2 regions of the Ligilactobacillus saerimneri genome follow, and region 2 is predicted to be linked to the other one. Evidence: predicted binding sites of a transcription regulator. Region 2 holds the regulator's gene; the other holds the start of a gene.
What was found. The regulator NrdR, encoded in region 2, represses ribonucleotide reductase genes. The targets are predictions, from matches to a motif close to ACACNATATATNGTGT.
Positions count from the first base shown of each region.

Region 1: a site for NrdR is predicted at 1,518-1,533, ahead of V3C97_RS06945 (deoxynucleoside kinase). Genes of this name have one in related genera too.

Region 1 is NZ_CP144759.1:1,428,202-1,443,668, forward strand. It holds gene V3C97_RS06940 (CPBP family intramembrane glutamic endopeptidase) at 1-619, opposite strand, end outside; gene V3C97_RS06945 (deoxynucleoside kinase) at 651-1,391, opposite strand; gene V3C97_RS06950 (nucleoside 2-deoxyribosyltransferase) at 1,558-2,034, shown strand; partial or broken gene V3C97_RS07830 (IS30 family transposase) at 2,193-3,168, shown strand; gene V3C97_RS06965 (NAD(P)-dependent oxidoreductase) at 3,531-4,574, opposite strand; gene V3C97_RS06970 (hypothetical protein) at 4,757-5,272, opposite strand; gene V3C97_RS06975 (IS30 family transposase) at 5,375-6,298, opposite strand; gene V3C97_RS06980 (acyltransferase family protein) at 6,338-6,862, opposite strand; gene V3C97_RS06985 (IspD/TarI family cytidylyltransferase) at 7,163-7,894, opposite strand; gene V3C97_RS06990 (LicD family protein) at 7,996-8,787, opposite strand; gene V3C97_RS06995 (oligosaccharide flippase family protein) at 8,800-10,032, opposite strand; gene V3C97_RS07000 (EpsG family protein) at 10,069-11,160, opposite strand; gene V3C97_RS07005 (glycosyltransferase) at 11,173-12,264, opposite strand; gene V3C97_RS07010 (glycosyltransferase) at 12,271-13,383, opposite strand; gene V3C97_RS07015 (Wzz/FepE/Etk N-terminal domain-containing protein) at 13,430-14,614, opposite strand; gene V3C97_RS07020 (LCP family protein) at 14,620-15,467, opposite strand, start outside.
Region 2 is NZ_CP144759.1:550,365-565,831, forward strand. It holds gene V3C97_RS02645 (DNA translocase FtsK) at 1-2,055, shown strand, start outside; gene murC (UDP-N-acetylmuramate--L-alanine ligase) at 2,119-3,450, shown strand; gene V3C97_RS02655 (Bax inhibitor-1/YccA family protein) at 3,634-4,332, shown strand; gene polA (DNA polymerase I) at 4,691-7,354, shown strand; gene mutM (bifunctional DNA-formamidopyrimidine glycosylase/DNA-(apurinic or apyrimidinic site) lyase) at 7,542-8,369, shown strand; gene coaE (dephospho-CoA kinase) at 8,369-8,986, shown strand; gene nrdR (transcriptional regulator NrdR) at 8,996-9,466, shown strand; gene V3C97_RS02680 (DnaD domain protein) at 9,481-10,830, shown strand; gene dnaI (primosomal protein DnaI) at 10,844-11,764, shown strand; gene thrS (threonine--tRNA ligase) at 12,080-13,894, shown strand; ribosomal protein L20 leader region at 13,943-14,072, shown strand; gene infC (translation initiation factor IF-3) at 14,128-14,628, shown strand; gene rpmI (50S ribosomal protein L35) at 14,657-14,857, shown strand; gene rplT (50S ribosomal protein L20) at 14,946-15,305, shown strand; gene V3C97_RS02710 (YqeG family HAD IIIA-type phosphatase) at 15,428-15,467, shown strand, end outside.

The DNA of each region.
Region 1 (15,467 bases), 730 kb from region 2:
AACCGTAAGTCAGCGCCGTATAAGCTAACAACAAACCTAGGCAAAAAGCAAATGGTGTCTGGGCAATATTCATATGGTAGATTCCAAAAAAGAATGCCGTAACAAACACAGCTAACTTTTGGCTGTACTTGCTGAAATAGTGGAGCAAGTAACCCCGAAAAATAAACTCCTCGAAAATTGGCGCAACCACAGTGACATAAATAATCATCGACAGTGAATCTTTACCGTTGGCAGAAGCAGTTTCTAGTTGCGCTCTGGTTGTCAAACCAAATACCTGGAAAATATGCTCAACCAAGTTACTCCAAATCCCAAAAAACATATTTGCCAGCATTATCAGGGCTAAAAGAGTCACAATCGTTCTGGCAGTCGGCTTACGCGGAATAGTTCGAATTTGCTGCCAGATCGCTCGCTGGTCAATTTTGCTGGTACCAATGAAAATTACTAACAAGCCAGCTGCTACCCCGAGATAGTATGGGATCCCTGAACTCATCGCAGTAGAAATCGAAGAAAAAAGGCGCCATGAAAAGGAAGCTACTGCCTGAAAAACAATAATATATCCGAGCATTAATGCTAAAGCATGGCGTGCTTCTTTCTTATACTGTACATCTAACATTTCCATCAATACCGCCCTCTTTTCTTAGGTATTTTTCTTAAGATTGCAAAAACTCTTGGTGCTTTTGTTGGTAGCGGGCAAAGTCAGCCTCAGTCAAATTACCCAGTTCCACCAATTTATTTTCAATTGTTTCTAAGACTGCCACCCGGTCATGCTTGTTAGCCATGAAGTCATACTTGTCCCCATCAATGATCAGTAAAGGTGAGTAGCTATATTCTTGCATCCAGATATCATAGTGTTTCAGCAAACGGTGATAGTAGTCGCTCAAGGAAGGATCTAATTCCACCTGTTCATATTTCCGGCCCCGCTTTTTGATCCGGTTAAGCATGGTTTCATAAGAAACTTTGATCGTAATCATCAAGTCAGGTGATTTCTTGTGAGCAGCCAGGGGTAGTTCTTCCATCATATTATTGAGCAGGCTCTTGTAGATGTCATATTCCACCTGGGTAGCATTGCCCAGTTCGGTATTCATTTTCATAAAAATCTCGTCTTCATAGATCGACCTGTCTAAGACATTATTGTCATTTTCCATAGCTTTCTTGATCATCGCAAAGCGGCGGTTCAAAAAGAAAGTTTGCAATAAATATGCGTATGGGTTGGTAGCTTCGGCATCACCGGCCGCCCGTTTCTTGGCAGCAATCTCATTCCCCTTATAAAAGATAGGTAAAACGGGGTTGTCTTTAACTGGTTCATAATATGCTGTGGTTCCGAGTTCTTCAGACAAGATCTTGGTCAAGCTTGACTTCCCAGAACCAATAATCCCTGATAACGTAATCAAAATGATAGAAGCATCCTTTCGTTTGATTTTAGCTAGTCGTTTTTTACAATAACATACCTAATAATACTAGGAATCCCATTGAAAATAAAGCAAAGATTCTTTATCTTGTAGATAGGATTTAACATCCCACTACATCTTGTAAAATTATTAATAAGGATTGAATACTATGCAACAAAAATCTGTTTACTTAGCTGCTCCCTTTTTCAGTGATGGGCAACGCACCCGTATCAACCAAGTTGTCGCTGCTCTCCAGCAAAATCCTACGATCGGTGAGATCTTTCTTCCAGAAAAACATCCTTATTCGCAGGAAGAATTTGGTTCGCTCGGCTGGCAGGATGCTACCTTCCGTCTTGATGTCAACCACATCTACCAGGCCGACATCGTCGTCGCTATTGCGGACTACAAGTTAGAAGAAGCCGATAACGAGATGGATTCAGGTACTGCCTTTGAAGTTGGCTTGGCCTACGGAACTCATACCCCGGTAGCGGTCATTCAGTTTGATCCTAAAAAAGAGATCAACTTGATGATTGCCCAAAGCCTAACCACTTACTTTGATCTCAGTCAGGACCACGGTTTGCAGAAGCTAGCAGAATATGACTTCAACGTTATGCTACCACAGCGGGCTAACCGGCCGGTGATTTAAGCTTAGTTATATACAATCTATGGTTTTCTGGTATTGGTGAGCGCCAATGCCAGATTTTTTTGTTGTGAATTTACACTCTAAGTGCAACACAAATACAAAAAAAGACCCATAGCGGGTACAATGTTTAATGACCAAATAAAACATACGAGGTACACGCTATGAGCTATAATCATCTTACTATATTTGAACGAGAAAAGCTGCTTAAATTTCAAGCTCAGGGAATATCTTATCGTGCTATTGCACTCAAACTACACCGTAGTCCTAGTACCATTTCCCGTGAATTCAAACGTTTAAAAGGTGAATATTCACCCTCACGGGCGCAAAGAAACTACGAAAGAAAACGCAAGAAATGTCATAAGCCACGGCTCTTGGACCAAGATTCTACCCTTAGAGATAAGATTGCTTACTATATTCAAAAAATGAACTGGTTTCCCGAACAAATCGTTGCTCGCTTTGAATTAGAAGGTCTTACTTGTGTTAGTTACGCTACTATCTACCGACATCTTTATGCACATAATCTCGGGCAACCACTTCGCTCTAAGAACGATCGCGGACTTAAACGCCATCTACGTCATAAAAATCATACACGGCACACCAAGCCATAAAGAAGTACAAACTAACTATATTTCAATTCATGAACGACCTAACTTTATTAATGAACGTAAACGACTGGGGGACTGGGAAATTGACACTGTCCTAGGTAAAACAAGTCATTCAGTTCTAATCACTGCCGTTGATCGTAAAAGTCGGTATGTGTTAATGAAACGAGTTACTCGTAAAGATGCAGTCTGTATCAATCATGGTTTGATTGACATGTTTTCTAGTATCGACCCAGAATTTGTTCATTCACTAACTCCAGATCATGGAACAGAATTCCTTGATTTAGATGCAACAGCTGAACGCCTAGGGGCGTTAGTATACTGGCCTGATCCGTATTCACCAGAACAACGTGGTTCTAATGAAAATATGAATGGTTTATTACGTGAATATTTTCCTAAGCGAACTAACCTTGATAATTATACGGATCAAGAGATAGCTGAATGGCAAAAGCAACTTAATCTTCGTCCCAAAAAGGTCTTAAATTATTTGACCGCTACTGAAGTTTTCTTTGATAAAGTGTTGCACTTGGTTTGACAATTCACCGTAAAAAATAAGGGCCAAAAGCTGGTCCTTGTCATACAATTAAATCACCACAAAATAATCGAAAGAAGGTTTTGCTTTTGTCTCTTGATAACTATTCAATGCTAAAAGCTTTAGGAATTACAGACCCAAATGTTGAACTATTGGATTATTCTGAAAAAACTATTCGTGGTGAAAGAAAAAAGATTATCACCGCTCGCCCTATTTGTCCATGAAAACGCCGTCTTTACTGTAGTTTTATGCCTGTTATCTAAAATGAACCGCATTTAATCATAGATGTCCATCGTTAATACCAATGAATATTTATGTTGTACAGCTCAGTCTTTATTAATACACTTTAACAAGGCAGATAAACTCTACTTTTTTTCCTGTAACCACTGAATGAGACGTGCGTAACTATCCTTGAGGTTAACAGTAGGTCTCCACCCTAGTTGCTGGAGCTTCTGACTACTCAACCACATTTTGACATCGGGGGCATAGCCCATGTTCTCCTTTGGAATATCAATGACAACCTGTGCTCCTGAAATCCCAAAGTTATCCATAACCATTTCAGCCATCGCTTTGATAGTCATGTGACTATCCTCATTAGCAACATTATATGCCTGCCTAGTTTCACCTTTTTGAAGTAGTATCAGGATCGCCTTAATGGCATCCGTTGCATACACATAATTCCCTTCGGATTGTCCAGTAGTATGAAGTACTATATTCTCTCCATTCATTGCACTGCGGGCGAATTGAGCGAATACTCTGTTTTCCCCTGGCAATACCCCCGCCCCAAAAACTTGGGCTAAACGAGCTGACATCACTCGCAAACCGTATTGTTCTGCGTATGAATTGCACATTAATTCACTCATTCTTTTACCTTCGGGATAGGAGGATCGAATATTGGTTAAGTCAACGTACCCTAGATCTTTTTCTGTTGTCTGTCCCGTAACTACTGGTTGGCCGTATACTTCCATTGAAGAAAGATATACCATCGCCTCAGCATTATTTCTAACCGCCTCCTGAAGGACTTCGTCAGTCCCCCATAAAGCTGTTCGAATAGTTCCTACCGGGTCGGCAATCATCTGCTTAGAACCGGTTACTGCTGCCGCATGAATGACATAATCAACCTTTTCAGACAAATGTAAGTCACTATGCCCCAACTCAGTTACAACAAATTTTAACGGAGCAGTTTTGTATTTTGCATAAAGCCGCTGTGCTTTCTCCTTATTACGAACCAAAGCCAGTAATTTTAAATCTAAGTCCAGTTGCTCATTAGCATATGCTAAAAAGCGAAGAACCAGGGAGCCAACTAATCCTGTTGCCCCGGTTACAAAGAATATTTTTCCTCGAAATGGCTCTAAGTCTAACTCTGAATGTAATAACTCTTCAAAGTCTTGCATTAAAATTGATTGCATTAATTTTATCCTCTTTTCTTTCTCTGACTAATAACTTGTCATAATTAGCACATTATCTCGTCTATATTAAGAATACCACTATAAAATCCTTCCCATAGCGCAAACTAACTAATTATAGACATTCCAACCATTTTGCAATTATCTTCTGTCAAAGCACTTATCAATCATTTAGTAAAACAGTATTATATATTTTTTATGATATTTGTTACTGTTTTCTTCAATAAGATGGCAATTAAGTATGTTATAACTATCATTACCATATAATGCCAACCTATTGCCATGGAAAAATTGTAAGCGTTAAACACTTCTCGCAAACTAACATGAATAATATACAACTCTAATGAAAGTGACCCTGTCCATTGAACAAAACGATGCAGATAATTATTGTAAACAAGGAAATTTTTACATAACCACACCCCAGCAAACATTATTGGAAAACTCCAAAGAGTTGCCATAATCCGTCCTCCTACAGGAATCATGGTTACTCGATTGAAGGCCACTTTCAATACCACAATTGCTATCAATAAAAGTATTTCTACGTTTGTTAAAGGACTATTATTCATCACCTTATCAGCATAAAATAAGCCCAGAATAAAAATCGGAATTCGCAAATATAAAATTTCTGTATTGGCAAAAAGCCCAGGAATCAGAAAATAAGCTAAGATGGCGGTCAATAACCATACACTTAAAATCCCCATCAATACTGATGTTCTATGTTTTTTATCGGGAAGGAGCGTTCGATATAAATAAGGAAAAACGAGATACATTATGGTAGATTGCAATAAATAACTTGAACAAATTTAATGACGCAGATTAAGCAAAAAGATCTCAATTGGAGTTCGCCAGTTCAAACATTTGAGTGGCCGTGAATTCAGATACCAGTTAATCTGAATCAATTCATCATCACTAATCTCTTCAATTGGCTGACCCTTAGGAATAAATCGCCGTAACACTCGATTACGATTCTCATTACTACCACGTTCATGCGGAGAATAAGCATGGGCAAAGTACAACGGCACGCCGGTATTTTTCTCAATTGATTGGTAGTTGGCGAACTCTTTCCCGTGATCAACCGTCAGTGTCTTGAGATTAGTTCCTAATTGATTAGCTAACTCAAGGATAGCCTTAGTCATTGAAGTGCTATCTCGTCCACCAAGCCGTTTAACGATAGTAAGGCGACTCTTGCGTTCGACAAACGTGGCTACTGCTTGACCTTTGCGCTTGCCAGATAAAACTGTATCAGCTTCAAAATGGCCTGCAATATTACGATCAGAAGCTTCAGCTGGACGATCTTCAATCGAACGACCATGACTGAAAGTCCCACGGGTTTCTTTAGCACGCTTACGACGAATACCATGGTCAGGTAAATCAGTCATCCGAATATCTAGAAGTCCTTGATCGACCCAGTTATAGATAGTCTTGTAGGCGATCCTAACCACATGGGCTACTTGTTCAATTGACCATTTCTGAATCTTGATCTTGTCTTCGATTAGTCGCTTGAGGTTAGCCGTTAATGAGCATTTACGACCACGATAACTAAGTTTAGTTTCGTGGTCGGCTTGCGCACTAGTCGCATGGTATTCACCCTTTAACCGGTGAATTTCATTAAAGATAGTAGTCTTACTAAAGCCCAGGTAATCAGCGATATATCGAAGAGATCGCTTTTCATGACGAAGCGTTTCGATGACAATGCGGTCTGAAAATGATAAGATAGTGGTGCCCATAAAGGTCCTTCTTTCTAATGGAATGTTGTAACGACACCATTAAAGACCTTTATGGGTTTTTCTGTCCACTAAAATGTTCAACTTAAATTTTACAATCTGCCTTATTAAAATGAGCAATATGAACCAATATGTCGTATCATGTACCCTAACAAAGTCAATAAACAATTCTCCACGGAGAAAACCAATAACTCCCCTCTTCTCATAAATAAAATTTCGCCAGAAATAATACACTACTGACACAATAAGAAATGTCGGTAAGACACGAGTAAATCTTCGTATATAGAACTCTTTAACTTTATTATTCTTCGTCAAAGAATAATAAAGTCCCATTCCAGATAAAAATAAAAAGATTTCGACACCAATAGACCCAAAAATATAATAGTATATTTTTCCGATAAGAGTAATCACCCTGGTGTTACCGCCCGCGTTGAAGTAATTTTCAAAATAGTGAAAAATCATTATTTGAATAATCGCTAATCCAAATAAGTCTCCTCGATACTTACTCAATTCACCCCAACTTAACTTATTTTTTATATCTTTTTCATCAAAACTTACCTCAGTCATTTTATTACCTCATTCATTATTAAATACACTGCAGTCTGTAAGCATAAACAGGTATATATTTTTCAAGAATTAAACTAATAACAAAAAAGCCATTTGTGGTAATCTTTTGAATATTTCTAAACAAAAGCAAGCCACAAATGGTATATGCCTATATTACTATTATCGTTAACTCATACTAGTATCCATTATCATTAACTATCAATAGCAATCTTATAAGTATTGTACTATCAACCCTTTTATAAGCTATTCGTGAGATATGCTACAAATAAACTATCATTACCATCTAAAGTTTTAGACATATCATTCTTCAATTCCATAAATTTGAGCATTTTCTCTAGCATCTAGTAAGGCACGCATAGTATAGAAATCATCCGGGGTTGTAATTTTTATGTTTTCTTGCGGTCCATCAACCAAATATAATTTTTTCCCGTAATATTGCATCATTGAACATGAATCAATAAAATCAAATTTCTTCTCTGCGATTGCTTGTTCATGTGCTGTTAAAATATCATTTAAATAAAAACTTTGTGGTGCTCTCGCTAAACGTGAATGAGCTCTATTTGGAACTTCTGAAATTGCCTCGTCTTTATCAACAATTAAAATTGTTTCCTTAGCTTTAACAGACGTAATTGCCGAACCATTTTTCTTAACTGAAGCGATATTGTCATAAATAGTTTTTTGGTTGATTAATGGGCGAACGCCATCATGAATAAGGACAATATCTTCTTTTCTATTGCCTAATTCTTCCGCTGCTTTAAGCACATTAAAAATAGATTCTTGCCCCGTTTTGCCACCTTTTACTATTTTTTGAACTTTTCGTAGATTGTATTTTTTAATTAATTCATTTAAATATCCAATCCAATTTTCAACACAAGAAATCACAATCATGTCTATTTCGGGATTATCCTCAAATAATTCTAAGGTATGAATTATAATCGGCTTATCATGGATTTTTAAGAATTGCTTAGGCAGTTCTTTTGAGTGCATGCGGGTACCAACCCCACCAGCAAATATAGCTGCAATATTCATTATTATTACTTCCTTTTTCGAGATATTGTCTACATTTTATTAATTACCAAGAATTCTATATATTACATAATTTCAAACAAGAATTAATCTTCAACACTGGGTAACTAATCTTTTAAATAAACTGTTAGTTCATGTGAAACGCGTTGGTCAACTGGGGGTACCTGTTGCCAGTTACCATAAGTCATTTTAAGCATTTGCTCATAATTTGCGATCACACTTAATTCGTATCCTTCAAACGGTAACGTAGTGTACTCCGAGAATAATTCTTTAGGAAAACGATCATCAAAACTATTATATCTACTAAACATATCTCCAACGTATTTCGCAGAACTTATATTTTGAGCAGCCCCTAATTCCAACATCCGATCACGATTGCTTCGATAGTTTAACGAATAGCATAACCTTAAAATTCTCTTCATATAATTTTCATATTTAGTTGCACTGACTAATGATCTCCAACGTCGTTTACTCATCTCTTTAGATAGCTTCTTAGCTTCAACATCATCATTAGGGAATGCAATTATTGGGAATATATCTACGAAAATACCGCCCTTATCAAATTTTTGATCACTGTGAATTAGTGTAGTGTTATCTTCCAATTTTGCATAAGGATAATAATAATGTTCATTATAATCTCTCTCAGTATCTGCGCAATGTATACCTATTCCATCCACATTACGCACTTCGTCTAAATTAATAAATTTAACGTAATCATCCCATAACATTGCCACGTCTACATCATCATCCCAGGGAATAAATCCCTGATGACGAGCAGCTCCTAGTAACGTTCCGGACAATAAAGTATACTGAATATCATGTTTGCGACATACCTGATCCATAAATACTAGTACGTCTAATAACCGTGCCTTAATTTCCTTCGATGTTAATTTCCACATGAATACCCCTCTTTATACATTATATTCATCTTTATTACGGACAAATACCGATAACCGCATCATCAACATGATACTTTCGGACAAAATACGTAACCAAACTAAACTGTATAAGCTAAATGTATGTGTAACTAATAGCAGCAATACTCCGATAACCTGGCTAGAAGCCGCAACAATTGTCGTCATCGTCGTTTCACGAATCTTATTGATAGATCCTAACAATGGCCAACCACACAAGATACTGTAGAAGCTGACAAACAACAACGGAACTGCCTGCTTTAATAAAGGATACATCGGAATATATTTATGTCCACCAATGATAGCAACAATTATTGGTGCAGCAAAATATGTAAACAAGCACCCTGCAATCAATACCGGTGTAAATATCAGTAAGATATTTCTGAACAGACGTAAACTTCTTGTTTTAATCATCTGAGGGTAAATACCATCGGAAATAGGACTATACAAACCTTGTACCCCAACTACTAATGACATCAGCATTGTCCAATAAGCTACCTGATGAGCATTAAGCACCATTCCTACAATAATGGTATTAAATGCTCCAAATGCAGTAGTTGCTATATTTGACATAAAATAAGTTAAAGATACTTTGAGAGATTCAATAACTTCTCTAAACGGAACCCATTGAATATGAATTCCCATTTTTCGCAACTCATAAAATACCCAAATAACAGCAACGCTTCCCCCTAAAATATCTAGTAATGGAATATAGATCATATCTTGGCTATTTTTCACCACAAAGAAGGTTAACACAGTTGCTATTCCTCGCATGATCAAAAAACGAATAGTAATTATTTGCATTTTTTCAATGCCACGAAAGAAGTAATCAAATAAAAAGATTGATAGGAATTGAGGTACTGCCATTAAAATTGTAAATATTGGGTGCATCCGCAACATTTTTATACTGAGAATCATCCCCAATAAAACTATGAAACTAATAAGACTAATAAATAGTTTAGCTTGTGTAGTTCTTCCAATAACTCTTCCTAATTTGTCCGAATCCCCTCTGGCGTCAACTACTTCTTTAGTCCCTGATAGGAGATACCCAAATTCAATCAAAAGATTAACATAAATCATTACGTTTTTTGTATAACTAACCACACCATACGTTCCTAAGGTTAATACTCTGGCTAAATAAGGAAGCGTTACTAATGGCAACACCAACTGCGTGATATTCATGATGTATAACATGGTTACGTTATTAGTTACTGCTTTTTTTTGACTCATAATTACATCCTATCCATGATTTGTTTTTAAATAAATTTAACGGGGAAGTATATCATCCCATAAAGAATATGGAACAACTCCGTAAAAAATATTACCTGGCATCATTTTATACATTGCAATTAACCCAACAATGAAAATCCCTATATTAAGTAATGCTCGTATTTTTTTCATTCCTAAACATTCAATCATATAAGGAACAATCGCAACCATCATTGGTTCAAAGACAAAACGCACTCTCCCTAGGAAACTATACCTTATGCTCAATACATTAAAAAATATAATAATTAGCATACCATAAAGAAGTATCCTGTCTTGTATCTTACTATTTTGGTAATCAAAATAGTACATTAAGATTAGCATTGCTATACCAATCATAACCGTGTAAATTAAGCCAAAAATACCTTTTCCACTACCGCCTGTCTCAACAATCACACGATAGCGTGAACTATTTTTCATAAAATGTTCTACAAGAATTGCCACAGGTCCGCCAACAATAACTGTACTTGCCACCATTGTCATGAAGATACCTTTGTTAAACTTGAATTGACTAATAATCCACAAAGCTACAAATAAATATCCTACATTATGAATTGTTCCTGCTAATATAATTAGTAGTAAACTTTTCCATCGCTGTTGCCTTTTTAAAAATACTAGCGCAATTAAACCTACCGAAACAGCTAACATTTGCCGACTAATATTCATTGATAAAAAATAATATGTCAACCCGAGAAAAAGTAGTACTGATGTAAGATAGTCTGAGGAGAAATTTTCAATGAAATAAAAGTATCCAAATACTGTAATACAAGCAACTATTATCATTAAGACTGGAAAAGTTCCTCCCCAGTACTTTACTATCCTGTTGAGGTATAAGTAGCCATATTCAACGTGAAGCAAATGGGATGCTAGGCCATTACCTCCTTTGAATCTTAAATACCAGGCAAATATATTGCTATAAGTCTGCGTGTCAGTTCCAACCGTAATAGCACGATTACCCGATATAAATGCCAATTCTATTCCAGCCAACCACAAAAATAGACGATTATTCAATTGTTTCGTTACTAAATATGAGTATCCATATAAAACTGGAATACTAGCATATACTAAAAAATAAAATAGCACTTTTATCACCTATAGGTTTAACTACTCATAATATTTTTTTTGAACAAATTGCGCAATCTTTTTAATGTTGAAGCCTGCATCTGATAGTAATTTATCTGGAGTAGTATAGCGTTGTAGCGGGATGTTCTTTATAGTCTGTATCCAAAGAGATTTTTTAGCTTTACTTAAAACCTCGACATTCGGCAAAATAAACGCCTCATTTGTAATTCTATCCGAAACAACACAAGGAATCCCAGTCGCTTGCGCTTCAATCATTACTACTGGCAGGCCCTCATATTTAGATGGCATAACAAAAATATCCGCAGCCATGAGAAGCTCGTTGATATCAGAACGGTTTTCCAAGAAAAGCACCCTATCATCAATACCTTTTTTATTTACGTATAACTGGATTTGAGATTTTAATGAGCCACTTCCTACTAGTATTAAATAGTATGTAGGATCATCATTGACAAGCTTGTCAAACACTTCAATCAAATATTGGTGATCTTTTTGATCTTCAAACCTTCCAATATTAATCAAAACCTTGTCCTTATCAGATATATTCAATTCCTTACGTTTCGCAACTCTTAAATCCTCATCAAATTTGTACTGTTCTAAATTAATTCCATTATTAACAATAAACGTATGGTCATCTATTTTGCCAAAGACATGTTGACAAGCCGCCGTAGAGACACCGAACTTGTAAGTCGCGTAGCGATTTATTTCATGTCGCATTGTTTTTTCATAAATTTTTCTAACAAAAGATTGTTTTTCACCTTTATATGTGTCATGCGCATGCGCTATTCTCACTGGAACGCCGTTCTTTTTAGCAACCTTGAGTATGAAACCAGAAAAGAAATATACGTGACTATGAATTGCACTAAAAGGTCCATATTCTTGAATAATTCTAGATAAATTACTCCGTACATTGCGAAATGAGTTATCTCCACTTGTAAAATAATGAATTTTACCACCAAGTTGGGTAATATAATCATCCAAGACCCCTTTTTTTCCTGAAAGAATAGCAAAATGAAATTCTACCTGATTTGGATCCATATTTCTTATTAAATTAATGATTACATGTTCGATTCCACCTTGATCTAATTTGGTAAATACATGTAAAACTTTTCTCATATTAATTTACCCTCTACTTATTAATTTCGCATATAAATGTTGTAATTTTTCAGCTTCAGTATTGATATCAAATCCCGCTTTAACCGCTCTTACATATCCGTCAGTAATTCGCGAACTATCAACTAGTTCTCGCAATTTTTGCGCCCAATCAGCCGGAGATGCTTTTAAGCTCAAATGTTGGTAATTTGTTATATTTGCTTCCTCAGGGATAACATCACTTGCCAGGCATTGTGCTCCTGCAACCTGAGCCTCAACTAATGCTATACCCAATCCTTCGAATATCGATGGAAAGAAAAACGTATCTGTTCCTTGCAATAATCTTTGGACATCATTCCTAACTCCCAAAAAGGATACTTTATCGTCTACTTTTAACTCCCGAGCTTGCGTAACAATCTTTTCCCGTAGTGGCCCACTTCCAATTAACACTAATTGTGCGTTGGGATTAGTTTTATTCAATTCTGCGAATGTCGTCATAATTAATTTATGGTTCTTAGGCGGTGAGAAACGCCCCACATTAGTAATAACATATTTATCGGTCCATCCCATCTCCTGCCGGACTTCATTTCTAACCCTTAAATTGTACTTAAATTTTGCTAATTCAAACGCATTATTGATTACGTACCAAGGTTTGCGCTGAATTTTCTTACCAAAAGAAGCATGTCCTGCTTTCTTAGTGCAAGAAAATAATACATCACCTGTGACTGATCCCGTTAAATGATAAAATAATTTGTTGCGAAGATTCGATAATTTGCTATCGCCAAACCTATTCGTATGGGAATGAGTGATGCTAACCCGTACTCCTAAAGTTTTCTTAACATCTTTAAAAAAGAAGCCTAAAAAAACCAAGCTATTTTCAAAAATGTCGTATTCTCCATTATGGTTTTGACAAAATTCATTCCATTCTCTTCTAAATTCGCTAATTTTGAGTGGAGATACAATCTTATATACGTTCCCCCCTAATTCTTCTATTTCTTTTATCATAGCTGGGTCCTGTTCTCCCCAGTAAATAAAATCATATGTTACTTCCTGATAAAAATGACGGAAATACTCCATCAATACTTTCTGCACTCCAGAGTCAGGAATTATATCAGAGACAACTTGTAGTACCTTAACTTTCATCAGTAGCTCCCTTCTCTCACAACTATACTAAATTGCTACTATATTATTATTGCTTATCCATTACGTACCCTAAAATCTTAGCCCGACCTAAGTTCAGCACTTCAATGCTATCCATTAACTCATCAATTTGAGTACTATTCTTTTTGATGATTAATACTACTCCATCAACACTGACTGACCACTCGCGAACTTCTGCATTGTGTTGGAAAGAAGGCGCATCTATAACTATCCAATCGAATCTTTTTTCTAAACTAGTTAACATGTTCTTCTTGTCAGCAATATCTAACTTGTCATTAGAATACTTCTGTAATGAGGTCATCCATAAATTCGATACTTCTGTTTCCTGAATAGCATCATCTTCATAATGCCCACGTGTGGAACTTCCATCTACAAACAATACCTTCTTTTCCTTAGAAGCCCACATCTTTGCCAACTCAAAGGCCAATGAATTCTCTTCTTCGTTTAATGTTGTTACTAGTAAAGACTTTCCATTTTTTACTAAGTCAATATTCGCGCAAATCATCTGATAGTCTGTAAAATCATCATTCATTGCCACCTTTGAACTAAATTGTCCTAAAGTGGATAAACCAATACTTCTGATATCTTTATCAGAATATATTTTTTTATCTTTTAAATCTAAAAGTAACGCTACTCCTGAGCTAAGAATGAATCCTGCAACAGTAGCCACAACGATAATCTTCAAATCTTTTCGGTCACTAGATTCCCGCTCTACTTGTGGAACATCATTTAGAACCTTTACATCATATCCGTTAACAATGTTTTTGAATTCTTTTTGAAATTCTTGCGCTGTATATTTCGCTATCAACTGTGAGCGCCTTTTATCTACGGTTTGAACGCTAATACTGAACACCTGTGATTGATCCTGAAATTCAACTGTAGTTACTTTACGTAGCTCTTCCGCTGTTATATCAATATGCTTCTTCTTAAGGATCTTTTCAACATTCTTCACAACTTTTTCGTTACTTGCTAAGTCCCTGTATGTACCCATTGGAACAGTTGAATCTGCCTCATTTTCCTTTTGAGAAGCTGTTTTCGTCTGACTAACCAAAACTTGAGTTTTAGCTGTGTAATGGCTCTGATTACTGTCTTTCTGTGCTTTATAAAAAGAAATTCCTCCAAAAACCACAGTAATTCCTACTATCATTACCCAATATCGTTTAAACACTCGCCACAATCTTGCATAATCAATTTGTGTTTTTGCTGTATCCATTATCCTTACTCCTCACTCAATGTAACTTTTTTTAGGCCTAAAGATTGGCGTAACTCATCGCTTACCCGGTGGCGTTCAGTCAACGAAACTTCTTCATAAGAAACCCCGTTGATACTGATTGATTGCCCTTGAGCATGATCTGACTTAACATTGCCAACCGACCCGCGGTAGTGAACTGCTAACTGCGTCATATTGCTCATGGTCAGATCGGTCTGAGCCATATCTGATACTGAATCCAAGAAGTCGTTGTTCAAAATTGACTTATAGGAAGCAGATTCTTTAAGTAATGCCATGATAACCATCCGTTGCCGTTGTTGGCGCCCATAGTCTCCTTGTGGGTCTTCATGCCGCATTCGACTAAACGCCAACGCCTTAGCCCCATTCATAGTAGTAGCTTGTCCTTTAACAAAGCTATAACCATCATAACTGAAGGTCAGCGGTGAAGTAACTGTAATTCCCCCAACTTGATCAATAGCTTTTTCTAGGCCACCCATGTTAACTAACAAGTAACCATCAATTGGAACACGGAAGTAATTCTTAACCGTATTGATTGCCTCTTTGACACCCCCGTAAGTATAGGCAGCGTTGATCTTAGCCGGTGAATTTTCTGGGTCATTCGCAAGGTTAACCCGCATATCCCGTGGAATGCTGACCAGGGTTGTCTTTTTTTTCTTCGGATTGACTGTCATCAATATCATGGTGTCGGTCCGCCCTTTATATGAACGACCAAGGGCACCTGTATCGGTCCCCATCAGTAAGAAACTAACGGGCTCACTGTCCCTCAGCTTACTCGATAACTCTGCGCTTGAAGTTGCCCCGGTTGGGGTATACATCTTGGACGTCGCATTTCGGA
Region 2 (15,467 bases):
ACGCAGTTAGTCAAAGAACTGGCTAAAACGGCAGATTCATACTTGTTGTGGGATGAACAACCTAGTAACGAATTAATTATTGATTTGACTGTTCCCGCTGATCAGGGACCAGTTCGGCCGGTTGCCACGACTGAAACAGCACCGGATGAAAAAGCGCAACCAGAAGCGGAGGATACCAAGATTGGTATGATTGATGGTGCGAAGACAGTGGCTGAGAGCCAAGCTGCGGGACATGCTGTACTAGATGTAGAAGCTGGTACAACGCGTCCAACTCCAACCCCAGTGTCACCTACTGCAGATGCAACAGGTGAACCACGGGCGTTAGACCGGTCATTGACTGATATCATGAATGCTGAACAAAATGACCAGCGACATCTGGCTTTGTTTGATGAGCATCGACGCCAAGAGCAGATTAATCAAGGAAAGACGGCACAAACTAGCCAGCCAAAATCAAGTCAGAATGCCATGGTCAAGGATATGGTAGATACGTCAACTCCAAGTGGGCAACCGCTAGTAGCCCCACCAGTATCTGAGCAAGTAAGCAAGAAAGCAGCAATTGCAGATCCTAAAGACATTACGAACGTCCAACCAGCTGCGTCAGAACCGACGGGGGATAAACAGCAGTTTGTTTACCAATTTCCACCATTGAGTTTGCTGCCAGAGCCAGTAGCGGTTGAAAGTAGCACCATGGATGAATGGGTATTGAACCAGATTGATGTTCTCAACGAAACGCTGCAATCGTTCCATGTTGATGCCACGGTTAAAGACTGGACGGTTGGCCCGACAGTCACTCAGTTTGAAGTTAAATTAGGGCGTGGGGTCAAGGTTAGCAAGATCACTAACCTAACTGATGATCTCAAACTTGCATTAGCAGCCAAAGACATCAGAATTGAGGCCCCAATTCCAGGCAAAAGCAGTGTGGGGATTGAAATTCCTAACCTTAAATCACGCCCGGTTATGTTGGCGGAAGTTCTCGAAGCACCGCAATTTAAACAAGCCCAATCACCACTGACAGTCGCATTGGGAGTCGACTTGTTTGGCCGTCCTCAAGTGACCGACCTGCAGAAGATGCCACACGGATTGATTGCTGGAGCGACGGGATCAGGAAAGTCAGTTTTCATCAATAGTTTGTTAGTTTCGCTCCTGTATAAGGCCCAACCGGAAGAAGTCAAACTACTGCTAATTGACCCGAAGGCGGTAGAAATGGCGCCTTACCACGATATTCCTCACTTGTTGGCACCAGTTATTTCTGATCCGCAGGCAGCCGCCGCTGCTCTTAAATGGGTAGTTAACGAAATGGAAGAACGCTACCAACGATTGGCTGCTGCTGGGGTTCGTAATATTGAGGGATTCAATGAGAAAGCACAAGCGCAAGGGGAATATGGTTTGAAGATGCCATATATTGTGATTGTGATCGATGAGTTGGCTGATTTGATGATGGTTGCATCCTCAGAGGTTCAAGATTATATTGCCCGAATTACCCAGAAGGCACGGGCAGCGGGAATTCACCTTTTGATTGCTACGCAACGACCAAGTGTTGACGTTATTACCGGGACAATTAAGAACAACATTCCAACGCGGATTGCTTTTATGGTTGCCAGTCAAGTTGACTCGCGGACGATTATTGATACTGCTGGTGCTGAAAGGTTGCTTGGACGTGGCGATATGCTTTATTTGGGGAACGGAGCTAGCCAACCAGTCCGGTTACAAGGAACATATATTAATGATGAGGTTGACGCTGTAACCGATTATGTTCGGCGCCAAGCCCGGCCCCACTATGCTTTTGATCCGACCGATTTGAAAAAAGAAATTTCTCGGACTAATAGTGAGGACGACCTCTTGCCAGAAGTGTTAGACTATATTGTTAACGAAGACAATATATCAACTTCTAAATTACAGCGGGTGTTTTCGATCGGTTACAACCGGGCAGCCAATATCATTGATGATTTGGAACAACAAGGCCTGGTTTCAGCCGCTAAGGGATCTAAACCTCGGGATGTTTTCTTAACACCAGAAAAGTTGGCACAATTTGAAGACAATTCAGATTTAATCTGAATCTGGTAAGCTTTATATGGTAAACTTATTTTTGATTGTGAAGAAGAAAAGAGGATAACGACTATGGATATGAATACCACATATTTTTTTGTGGGGATTAAAGGAACTGGAATGAGTTCACTAGCCCTGATTTTGCATGATAAGGGGTGCAAAGTTATCGGGTCAGATATCGATAAGTACACTTTTACACAACGGGGACTAGAACAAGCAGGCATTGAGATTTTGTCATTTGATGCCGCTAATATCAAAGCTGGCATGACGATTATTGCTGGTAATGCTTTTGGTGATGACCAAGTTGAAATTCAACGGGCGCACGAACTAGGTTTGCCAGTTTTGACTTATCCTGAAACAGTTGAAATGATTATTGAAGAAACAACAAGTATTGGTGTGGCTGGTGCCCACGGTAAAACCAGTACAACCGGGCTATTGGCTCACGTGCTGGGGGGCGTTTCTCCAACTAGTTACTTGGTAGGGGATGGCTCTGGTAAAGGTCTGCCAGATGCTCGGTTCTTTGTGTTTGAAGCTGATGAATATCGGCGTCATTTTGGGGCATATCATCCTGATTACGCAATCATGACAAATATTGACTTCGATCACCCAGACTACTTCAAGAGCATTGATGATGTGCGCGATGCCTTTGAAACCTTTGCTAAGCAAACTAAGAAGGGCATTTTTGTGTGGGGCGAAGACAAAAACCTACGTAAGCTCCAGGCTCACGCCCCAATTTACTTCTATGGAACTAGTGAAGATGATGATTTCCGGGCTACTAACATTAAGCGGACTACTAAAGGGTCTAGTTTTGATGTGTACCATCATGATGATTTCCTTGGTTCATACGAAATTCCGATGTTTGGTCAACATAATGTTCTCAACAGCCTGGCTGTTATTGCAGTTTCACACATGGAAAAGATCGACCAAGATGAAATTCGGCGGGAACTGTTAACTTTTAAGGGGGTTAAGCGGCGCTTTAGTGAAAAGAAAGTTGCTGATATGGTAATCATCGATGACTATGCGCACCACCCAGCTGAAATTCGGGCAACGTTGGATGCAGCCCGCCAACAGTACCCAGATAAGCAATTAATTGCAGTTTTCCAACCTCATACATTTAGTCGGACAATTGCACTGATGGATGAATTTGCTGCTAGCTTGAGTTTGGCTGATAAAGTTTATCTGACGCCAATCTTTAGTTCGATCCGGGAACATGATGGGAAGGTATCCTCTGATGATTTAGGACGCAAGATTGCCAAGGGTGGCAGTGTCTTGAGTCTGGACAACATGTCACCATTGTTGGAATACCATGATGCAGTAGCAATCTTCATGGGTGCCGGCGACATTCAAAAGTATGAATTTGAGTATGAAAAGTTGTTGAGTAATTTGAGCTTGCGCAACAACTAAAAATGACTATTAAACCAGTTTGTGTATCTTTGAACGAAGTGCCAGACTGGTTTATTTGTATACTACGAATTTAACGATTATTTAATATTAGCAAATACAAGTTTAAAGGCAGGATGTGGTATCCTATAAATAGAATAAGTAGGTAGTTTACACACAAACTGTAAACCATAAGGAAGGAGAATTATCGTGAACGAAGAAAGAAGACTTAGTCAAGCAGGTTTAAATACATTTTTAGCCAAAATGTATGCTTTCATGGGAGCAGCTGTTGGGGTTTCCGCAGTTGTCGCCTTCATTTTGAACAATTATTACCAGTATGAAATGCTGACTTTCTTTGCTACTCATCGCTGGGTTATGTGGGCTTTGTTTATCGCCCAACTTGCTATTGCTTGGACAACATCCCTGCGAATCGACCGAACACCAGCAATGACAGCGGTGGGGTTGTTTGGCTTTGCGGCTATTGAAGGGATCTTTTTTGCAAGTATCCTTACGTTATATACTGGCCAAGATATAACTATGGCCTTTGTTGCAGCAGCTGCTGATTTTATCGTTTTAGCTCTGTTTGGGTTAAACACTAAAAAGAGCTTAGCTGGAGTGGGCCGGCAAGCTATGGCAGCTTTAATTGCCTTGATCATTGTGTCAGTGATTAACCTGTTCTTGCAAAGTACAATGATTGTATTTGTCTTTTCAATCATTGGCGTGGTGATCTTCAGTTTGCTGACAGCTTGGGATTCACAACGGATGAAGGCTTTATATATGACTAATGCTGGCCAGGTTAATGTTACTAATTTAGCCTTGATCGGAGCCTTTCAGTTGTACCTGGATTTCATCAACTTGTTCTTACAGTTATTACAAATTTTTGGTATGGGCGGCGACCGGAAGTAATAAGATTAGCCGCATAGTACCGTGTGATCCTCATCCGAAAAGGGTGAGGATTTTTTTAGATTGTGCCGTAGCAAACAGAGATTTTATTTTACCAAGCAACTGACAGAAAAACTTACTTGGGCGGGAGAACATACGGCATATAGTACAATATGTGCGGCTTTATTAGCATTAAACCGCGTTTTAAGGTAATTTTATTTGCAACACCTATTTTTTTATTGGTCGTGTCTGACCGAATTAATTTGTAAAATGAAATTGAACGAGAAAAAAGAACAAGAAGTATTTGGTCCTACAACCGAGCTTGTTCTTAATGTATGATGAAATTAGGAAATTAAATTCAATTTAGATACGGGGCGAAATTATGACGGGAAAAAATACACGGTTGTTATTAGTAGATGGTAACAGCATTATCTTTCGAGCGTTCTATGCTATCCGAACACAATTAACTAACCATGATGGTTTGCATACCAATGCAATTTATGGCTTTAAATTGATGCTTGATAGCGTTTTGACAACTTATGATCCTTCGCATGTGTTGGTTGCATTTGATGCTGGCAAAAAGACCTTTCGGACAGAGAAATATGCGGCTTACAAAGGGCAACGGGACAAGACACCGAGTGAACTTACCGAACAGTTTGGTTTGGTTAAAGAACTGCTGCAGGCATACGGGATCACTAGTTATGATCTTCCCAATTATGAAGCCGATGATATTATTGGGACGATGGCGGCTCAGGCTGAAGCCGCTGGTTATGATGTCACTGTTGTGACTGGGGACCGTGACTTGACCCAGTTGGCGACGGACAAGGTGACAGTGGCGGTAACTAAGAGTGGGGTAACCCAGATGGAAAACTATACCCCAGCATACGTGCAGGAGAAGTTGGGGGTTACTCCGCGGCAAATTATCGACCTAAAGGCACTTCAAGGAGATTCATCAGATAATTATCCGGGAGTGACTGGGGTCGGTCCGAAGACAGCGGTAAAATTAATCAAGCAATACGAAAGTGTTGAAGCTTTATATGAAAACTTAGCCACCATGAAGAAATCTAAGCTGAAAGAACACCTGGAACAAGACCAGGCCAATGCTTTCTTGGCTAAGGACTTAGCGCGCATTCGGCAAGATGCCCCGGTAGCAGTAACACTCGCTGATACCCAACGGCAACCTGTCGATATTGATCAACTAGTGGACTTATACCAGCGCTTAGATTTCAAGCGCTTTTTGGCGGAAATTCATGCTGACCAGGCCGGACGAGCTGATAAAAAGTCACAATTAGCAGTTGATATTTTGACTAATGTGCAGGACTTAACAACAGTTGAGTATCATGATGGCGATAATTTGGCGTTTGTGATCGAAGTGGATGGTGATAATTATCACCGCGCTCCGTTAGTCGGTTTTGCCTTTAAGATCAACGATCATTATTATGCTAGTCGTGATGTTACTTTATTGCAGGAAAAACCGTTACGCAACTTATTGGAAAGTGCCACTATCCCAGTTGATGTTTTTGATAGCAAGCAGACCTATGTTGCTTTAAATAGGCTAGGAATCACATTGCGGCAAGTTAATTTTGACCTCTTACTGGTGTCATACCTCCTCAATAATGCTGATAATAGCAAGGATATGGGGAAATTAACGCAAGAGCATAATTATTTTGAATTAACAAGCGACGAAAAATTATACGGGAAAGGCGCTAAGCGGGCTTTGCCAGCAGATGATGCAGTCTTTTGTGGGCATCTGGCTCAGAAAACCAAGGCAATTCATGATCTAGAGCAACAGTTGTTAACTGAGCTCCAGCAAAATGAACAGGTACCACTCTACGTAGATATTGAGCGTCCGCTAGCAATAGTCTTAGCGCAAATGGAGATTACTGGGGTCCGGGTTGATACAGATAAACTGATGGAAATGCAGAGTAAGTTTGGGGAGCGCCTGGCTGAGATTCAAACAGCAATTTATGCCGAAGCGGGCGAAGAGTTCAACCTGAATTCGCCAAAGCAACTGGGAGTAATTTTGTTTGAAAAGCTTAAACTACCGGTAATCAAAAAGACGAAGCGGGGCTATTCAACAGCAGTCAGTGTTCTGGAAAAACTACGGGGGATGGCACCAATTATTGATAATATCCTGGCATACCGGCAATTGTCCAAGCTACAATCCACTTATATCGAAGGATTGCTCAAAGTAGTTGCTCCTGAAGATGGGAAGGTTCATACCCGGTATACCCAGACTTTGACGGCCACAGGACGGCTATCGTCGGTAGATCCAAATTTACAAAATATTCCGGTACGGTTAGAAGAAGGCCGCCAGATTCGCCAGGCTTTCGTTCCTAGTCAACCTGGTTGGGAGATCTTTTCTTCTGATTATTCCCAAATTGAATTGCGGGTTTTAGCTCATGTTTCAGGAGATCACAACATGCAACAAGCTTTCCGGGATGATTTTGATATTCATACCAATACTGCAATGCGGATTTTCGGGATCGATGATCCTGAACAAGTGACAGCCAACCAACGGCGTCAGGCAAAAGCAGTTAACTTTGGGATTGTTTATGGGATTAGCGATTTTGGCTTGGCCCAAAATCTGGGGATTAGTCGCCAGCAGGCTAAACGTTTTATTACGACGTATTTAGAAAACTTCCCCGGAGTGGAGCGTTATATGCGTGAGATTGTTGAGTATGCACGCGAAAAAGGTTATGTTGAAACGATTCTGCACCGGCGACGCTACCTGCCAGATATTAAGAGTAAGAACTTTAATTTACGGTCATTTGCGGAACGAACAGCTCTCAATACACCGATCCAAGGAAGTGCAGCCGATATTATCAAGACCGCGATGATCCAGATGCAGGATGCTTTGCAAAGTCGGGGCTTACAAGCACGAATGCTGATGCAAGTTCACGATGAATTAATTTTTGAAGCTCCCCAAGAAGAAATTCCTCTGTTAGAAAAAGTGGTACCAGAGGTTATGGATTCAGCCGTGCAGCTGGATATTCCATTGAAGGTGGAAAGCAAACACGGGGCAACATGGTTTGCTGCTAAATAAGTAACGGTTAAGTGGGAAAGAGAAACGTTGAAGTGTTCAATGTTTCTCTTTTTTAGTAATGAGAAACCCGCCCATATCAGAAGCTAGGAGCAACTGAATGTAAAGGATTGCGGTGGTTTTGTTTTATTATTGTGATTTGTAAATTTGTGATAATATAAAAATTAATAAGGGACGAGGAGGAGCGAAGATGCCAGAATTACCTGAGGTAGAGACGGTACGACGTGGATTGATCAAGTTAGTGCAGGGCAGGACAGTAAAAAAGGTAACGGTCTTATATCCCAAAATGATCGAGAGTGACCTGACGGAGTTTGTGACGCAACTAACGGGTAAAAAGATCCTGACCGTTGACCGGCGGGGAAAATACTTATTATTACGGTTTTCGGGCGATTTGACGGTTGTATCGCATTTACGGATGGAAGGAAAGTATTTTGTTCAACCCCAGACACAACCGTTGGAAAAGCATACCCATGTAGTGTTTGACCTTGATGACGGGCAACAGTTGCGCTACAACGATTCACGTAAATTTGGCAGAATGCGCTTAGTGCAGACAGGACAAGAAAATGACCTCAAGTCACTCCAAAAATTGGGACCAGAGCCATTCGCACCAGAATTTACCGTGGATTACTTTGCGCAAGCACTACACCGGCGCAAAAAAGCTATAAAAACCGCGCTACTTGACCAAACGATTGTGACCGGATTAGGAAACATTTATGTTGATGAGGTTTTATGGATGACCAAGATTCATCCGGAAACTCCTGCTAACCATGTGACACGGTCAGAGATTACTGCCCTGAGGCAAAATATCATTGCAGAGTTACAACGGGCGATTACCGCCGGAGGGACAACCATTCGTTCATATACCGATGCTTTCCGCAATATGGGGGAGTTTCAATTTGCATTAAATGTTTATGGCAATGACGGTCATCCCTGTCCACGGTGTGGTACTATAATTGAAAAAATTAAAGTTGGGCAACGGGGGACACATTTTTGTCCGCAATGTCAAAAGGTAGAATGATGACATACGTTTTAGGAATTACTGGTGGAATAGCTAGTGGAAAATCAACTGTTAGTCAGTATTTAGCGCAAAAAGGGGCTAAAATTATTGATGCCGATGCAATTGCACAGATGATAGTTGCACCCGGAAGCCAGGGGTTGCAACAGGTGATAGCACATTTTGGTAAGGCATATCTTGCCCCAGACGGTAGCTTGTTGAGGCGTAAGCTGGGTCGGTTAGTCTTTTCTGATCCTAAACAATTAGCAAAATTGAATGAGATTACGCACCCGTTAATTAGGGAAGAAATCCTGATGCAGTTGCAAAAGTACCGGCAAAAAGGTGTTGCAGTGGTCGTGTTAGATATCCCATTATTATTTGAAGGGCACTATGAACAATATTGTGATGCCGTATGGGTAACAGTAGTTGACGAAACTATTCAGTTAGCACGATTACAGCAGCGGAACCAGTTACCCAAAGTGGAAGCTCAAGCCCGGATTAAGGCCCAAAAAGACAATACTTGGCGAATTGCCCACGCAGATTGGACTCTTGATACTGGAAAGGGTCCTCTTGGGTGGAAACCACAAGTAGACCAGTGGTTTGAGCTCCGCCAGATTAGATTTTCTAAGAAAAAAGAGTAGGTGAACATAATGAAATGTCCAAAATGTCATGAAGAAGGATCACGGGTGGTTGATAGTCGTCCAGCAGATGAAGGGCATGCAATTCGGCGTCGCCGCGAATGTACAAATTGTGGTTTTCGCTTTACGACTTTTGAGCGGGTAGAAGCCACCCCATTATTGGTTATCAAAAAGAACGGGACGCGGGAAGAGTTTAACCGTGAGAAGATCCTGAAGGGGATCGTGCGGGCGACTGAAAAGCGTCCTGTTGGCATGGATCAAATCACCACGATCGTCAATCAAGTTGAAAATAAGGTGCGGTCAGTGGGGGGAACCGAGGTTTCTAGCCAATTGATCGGTGAATATATCATGGGAATTTTGGCCGATGTTGATGAAGTGGCATATATTCGTTTTGCCAGTGTTTATCGCCAATTCAAGGACATGGCGGCTTTTCGGGATGAGCTAGAAGAATTAATGGCACGGGATAAAAAGGCTAGGAAGTAGAAAGGAAGATCGCGATGGAGCAACAGTGGCAACACTTGGCAGGAAACGATGGCTATGTTGTTATTGCTACCGATAATATTAGTGGGGCGGACTTAGCAACCATTACGCGCCTGTATCAGCCCATCGTTGGGCCAGGAGCCGTGGGCCTATATGCCACACTGCAAACCACGTTGACTCCCGAACCGCTAGTTAGTGAACGGCGTCCTCTAAAAGATCTTTTTGTACAGCTGAATTTTGGGATCGAGGATTTGGCAACTGCAGCCCAACAGTTAGTCCAAGTCAACTTGCTCCAGGTTGTCCGCCAGCACGATCAGCTGGGAAACTGGGTCTTGTTGGTGATGAATCCGCCGTTGTCACCAACTCGTTTTTTTGATGATCCACAATTAAGTGAACGATTGACAGCAAGTATTGGCACGGGGATGGCTGCTGCGTGGAAACGCGAATTATCTTTTAATACGCCTGCAATCCAGCAGCTACTGCGGCAAGCAGTGGGGGACCAAGTACGAGCTAAACAGTCACCTATTTGGGCTGATGTGGCAGTAACCCTGCCAGCCACCAACCCAATTGATTTTGAATTTGTCGACCAGCTTCTACATAAGAAAACTTATCTGGATACAAGTAATTTCAAGCAAAATATCCGGGTTGCTTATAGTGTAGGCGTTATGTACGGACTTAACGAGTTAGCGTTGGTGAATTTGATTGATTCAGTAGCGGATGAACAGGGTCACGTTGATTTTAACCAACTTAGCAACCAGGCAATGGCACGTTATAGTTCACAGGCTAAGGTAGGAAAAAAGAGAACAGCTGCGGACCAAACTTCAACTGAAGTAAAGCTAACAGCAGCTGAGCAAAATTTGGCAACTGCTGCCAAAGCATATCCACCAATGGCGTTTTTGCAGGCTATTTTTGAACAAAAAAATGCTGCGCGCAATACAGCTAGTTTTCCGACACGGGCGGATAAATATGTGGTGCAAAACTTGTTACAGCAAGGAATAGCTCCAGGAATTATTAATATTATGTTGCATTATTATCTGGTGGATCAAAATTTTGATAATTTACGGGCCGGTACGGTTGAACGTACCATTTCCAACTGGGGAGCTAATCGGGTGCAGACACCGGAACAAGCGATTGTTTATGTGCGCCAGTGGAAAGAAAAAAGAACCCAAGATCGCACTGCTCGTAGGCAGAAGCAACGTGTATTTAGTAAAGAAAAGTTACCCCAATGGGCCCAAACACAAGCACAGACACAAAAGCCAGGACAAGAGAAGCGGGCAAATGCGAAAGCTATGGGTCAGTCAGAATCACAGACAAAAAATGATATTGATCAAGGATTAGCCGATTTGGATCGTTTGCTGGGTAAATAAGGAGGAATATTAAATGGAAAACATGGGCAGAATTTTACGGAGTAAATTCCCCCGGGAAAACCTCCATGAATATCAAGAAATACTACGCCAGTTGGCACAGGACAAGGAGATCCAACAGTTTATTATGCAGTCTGAAGTCCCAGACGCCCAGGCTTTTATTGCGACAAATGCAAGTAAATTATATGAGTACTATGACGTTAAGCAAAAAATTGCAGCGGGGCAAAAAACCTTCATGCCGGGCTATACGCCGGCCTTGAGCTTGGTGCGGGGTAAAGTTGAGGTAACTTATATTCCTACCGCTGAATTAGTGCGGAAACAGCAGGCACAGGCAGCTCAAAAGCGGTTTACTACGATCAATGTTCCGAAAAGTATGCGTAATGCAAACTTCAGGAACTATCAGCGGGAAGAAGGGCGCGATGCTGCCTTATTAGCAGCAGTTAATTTCGTTAAAGAGTATGTGTCAAACCCGGGTGAATTTCACCAGGGCTTATACCTAACCGGTCCATTTGGGGTGGGAAAAACGTACTTGATGGCTGCCATGGCTCATGAATTAGCCCGTAAAGATATTGCTTGTACTTTAGCCCATTTTCCATCATTAGCAGTTCGTTTCAAAGATAGTATTTCAGAAAATGTTGTCCTTAAAGAGATCAACGGTATCAAACAAGCGCCAATTTTAATTTTAGATGATATTGGAGCTGAAACGATGAGTGGCTGGTTGCGGGATGATGTTTTAGGGGTTATCTTGGAGTACCGGATGCAAGAGGAATTACCAACCTTCTTCACGTCCAACAAAACGCAAGCTGAACTGGAAGAACATTTAGCATACAGCACTAACTCCGTGGTGGAACCCTTGAAGGCTAAGCGAATTATGGAGCGAGTACGGTATTTATCTAAAGAAATGGCAGTATCGGGCAAGAATTGGCGGCGCAATTAGTTACAAATTTTCCTTGCCTTCAATAACATGTAGTGGTTTAATAAATGTAAATCTAGTTAAGGACAAACGGTCAACCATAAACAGGGATGATTGAGGGACTGAGAACAATCAAAGGTTGACTTACCACCATAACCAATAGAGCTGGATGCAAAGTCGAGCCGGGTAGTTTCCGTTACCAACTATGAGAGGAGTAGACTAGGTCTACTTGAATGTGGGTGGAACCACGTTATTAAAGATGTTAATGACGTCCCTAGTGCCGTATTTAGACGGTGCTAGGGGCTTTTTTATTTAATTTATAAAAAGGAGATTGAGATTATGGCACAAGTTGCAGTAATGTTACCAGACGGTTCAGTTAACAAAATTGATCGTGATTCTCAGGAAGGCTTGCAAGCCCTGCGTGAATCAGTTGCTTTCTTCTTACGGGGAGCATTGACTGATAGTTTTGCTGGGATTCGCTTAGGGGAATATGTCGGCGCTAAAGACAGTGACGAAGGTTTTTACGTTGATTCAGACCGAGATGAGATGCAAGTTTCTGTCGATGAATTAGCGGCTTTAGAAGCAAAAATTAAGGAATTTGCGAAGGCAAACTTGAAGGTTGAACATGTTGTAGGTGATGTTGATGAATTAGCAGCCCAATATGCAGCAGATCCTTATACAGTTGAATTGCTCCAAGAAGCAGCTCAAGACGGTAAGGTAAACCTCTACAAGGCAGGGGATTTTGTTGCTCCTGCCAATGCACCAATCCTGGTATACTCTAACTTAATCAAGAACTACAAGTTATTATCAGTAGCTGGGGCTTACTGGAAGGGAATGTCTTCCAACCCAATGCTGCAACGGATTTATGGGACGGCTTTCTATAAGAAAGATGACTTAGAAGCAGACCTACAACGGCGTCAAGAAGCTAAGGAACGCGACCACCGGGTAATCGGGAGCCAATTGGACCTCTTCTTTGTTGATCCAAAAGTTGGTGCTGGTTTACCATATTGGATGCCAAAGGGGTCCACAATTCGGCGGACGATTGAACGTTACATCATCGACCGGGAAGTAGCCGATGGTTACCAACACGTTTATACTCCGGTCTTGATGAACCTTGATGCTTACAAGACATCAGGTCACTGGGAACACTACCGGGATGACATGTTCCCACCAATGGACATGGGTGATGGCGAAATGTTGGAATTGCGGCCAATGAACTGCCCAAGCCATATCCAAGTCTACAAGCACCACTTGCGGTCCTACCGTGACTTACCATTGCGGATTGCGGAATTAGGGATGATGCACCGTTATGAAAAGTCTGGGGCTTTATCAGGTTTACAACGGGTGCGTGAAATGACGCTCAACGATGGGCACACTTTTGTTACCTTGGATCAAATTCGGAGTGAATTTGCTAAGATCTTGAAGTTGATCATGAGTGTTTATGAAGACTTTGACATTACTGATTACACTTTCCGCCTTTCCTATCGTGATCCTAAGAATACTGAAAAGTATTATGCTAATGACGAAATGTGGGAACAATCCCAATCCATGTTAAAGGCAGCCATGGATGACTTGAACTTGGATTACTATGAAGCTGAAGGGGAAGCCGCATTCTATGGTCCAAAGTTGGACATTCAAACTAAGACAGCTTTGGGAAATGAAGAAACAATGTCTACTATTCAGCTAGACTTCATGTTGCCAGAACGCTTTGGTCTCAAGTACACTGGTAAAGATGGTCAAGAACACCAACCAGTTATGATTCACCGTGGGGTTGTGGGAACAATGGAAAGATTCATTGCCTACTTAACGGAAATCTATAAGGGAGCTTTCCCAACATGGTTAGCACCAGAACAAGTGCACATCATTCCTGTTTCTGATGACAAGCATGGTGAGTACGCTGAAGACTTAGCAGCTAAGTTACGGGCAGCTAACGTGCGGGTTGTGGTTGACCATCGTAACGAAAAGATGGGTTACAAGATTCGGGAAACTCAAACCCAAAAAGTTCCATACACATTGGTTGTCGGAAATGATGAAATGGCTAACCAATCTGTTTCTGTTCGGAAATACGGGGAAGACAAGGCTGCTACGCTTGCATTTACTGACTTTGAAAGTGAACTGCTAGCAGATATTGCAAGTTACAGTCGGAAAAAATAATTGTAAGTCTTGACAGGAAGGATATTGCCTGCTAGACTACTAAGAGTTGAGAAAAAGCAGAAGCACCCGCTTCTCGCCTAAGGGACAGTGGTCCCGGGGCAGATATTAGTGAAATTAATTCCGCTAAAAACGGATTAGGGTGCTGGCTATTATTGAATGCCAGCACCTTTTTTACATCTGTCTGCACTTTCTCTGAATTTATTTGGAGGTGAAGCACCATAGCATTTGATAAGATGGTTAATGAAGGCATTCGGGCTCGCGAAGTTCGGTTGATTGCCAGCGATGGTTCACAGTTGGGCGTAAAGTCCAAGCAGGAAGCTTTAGCCATGGCTGAACAACAAAACTTAGACTTAGTTTTAGTTGCGCCAAAGGCTAAGCCACCGGTAGCACGAATCATGGATTATGGTAAATATCGCTTCGAGTTGCAAAAGAAGCAACGAGAAGCTCGGAAGCGTCAAAAGACTGCCAACGTTAAGGAAGTACGTTTAAGTCCAACAATTGACACTAATGACTTCAATACAAAAGTTAGAAATGCTCACAGATTTATTTCCAAGGGAGATAAGGTACGGGTTTCAATTAGATTTAAAGGCCGTGCAATTACTCACAAGGATATTGGTCGTGAAGTACTTCAAAGATTTGCTGAAGCAACTCAGGATGTTGCCTCCGTTGAATCTAGAGCTAAGATGGATGGGCGTAGCATGTTCTTAGTGTTAGCGCCTAAAACAGATAAGTAATTACTGTTATAACTAGGAGGATATTATTATGCCAAAACAAAAAACACACCGCGCATCAACAAAGCGTTTCAAGCGTACAGGAAATGGTGGTTTAAAGCGTCATCACGGTTTCACTTCACACCGTTTCCACGGCAAGACTAAGAAGCAACGTCGTCAGTTGCGGAAAGCTGCAATGGTATCTGGTTCAGATATGAAGCGGATCAAGCAAATGGTTTCTCAAATGAAGTAAACTTCATTTGCTACAATAGTTAATTTAACGAATTCTCATTATATGAGATGTCGGTTGAGGCCGGCAATTAACAAGGAGGAATTTTAATATGCCACGTGTTAAAGGTGGGGCTGTTACACGCCAACGTCGTAAGAAGATTTTAAAATTAGCAAAGGGTTACCGCGGTTCCAAGCATGCTTTATTCAAGACTGCTAAGGAACAAGTTCTGAAGTCATACTTATACGCTTTCCAAGATCGGCGTAAGACTAAGAACAACTTCCGTAAATTATGGATCGCTCGGATCAACGCAGCTGCTCGTCAAAACGGGATCAGCTACAGCAAGTTGATGCACGGTTTGAAGTTAGCTAATATCGAAGTTAACCGTAAGATGTTAGCTGACTTAGCTGTTAACGATGCAGAAGCATTTACTGCTGTTGTAGAACAAGCTAAGCAAGCTTTAGAAAAGTAATCTTCAATTAAAAAGGCTGAGGCGATATGTCTTAGCCTTTTTAATTTATTAACCAAATAATATGGTTTTGTCCTAAATGGTTGGTATAATTAACAAAGAAGAAAATTTTGAGGAGTAATTGGATGTTAGGCAAATTTAAACCAACATGGATGGTTGAATCAA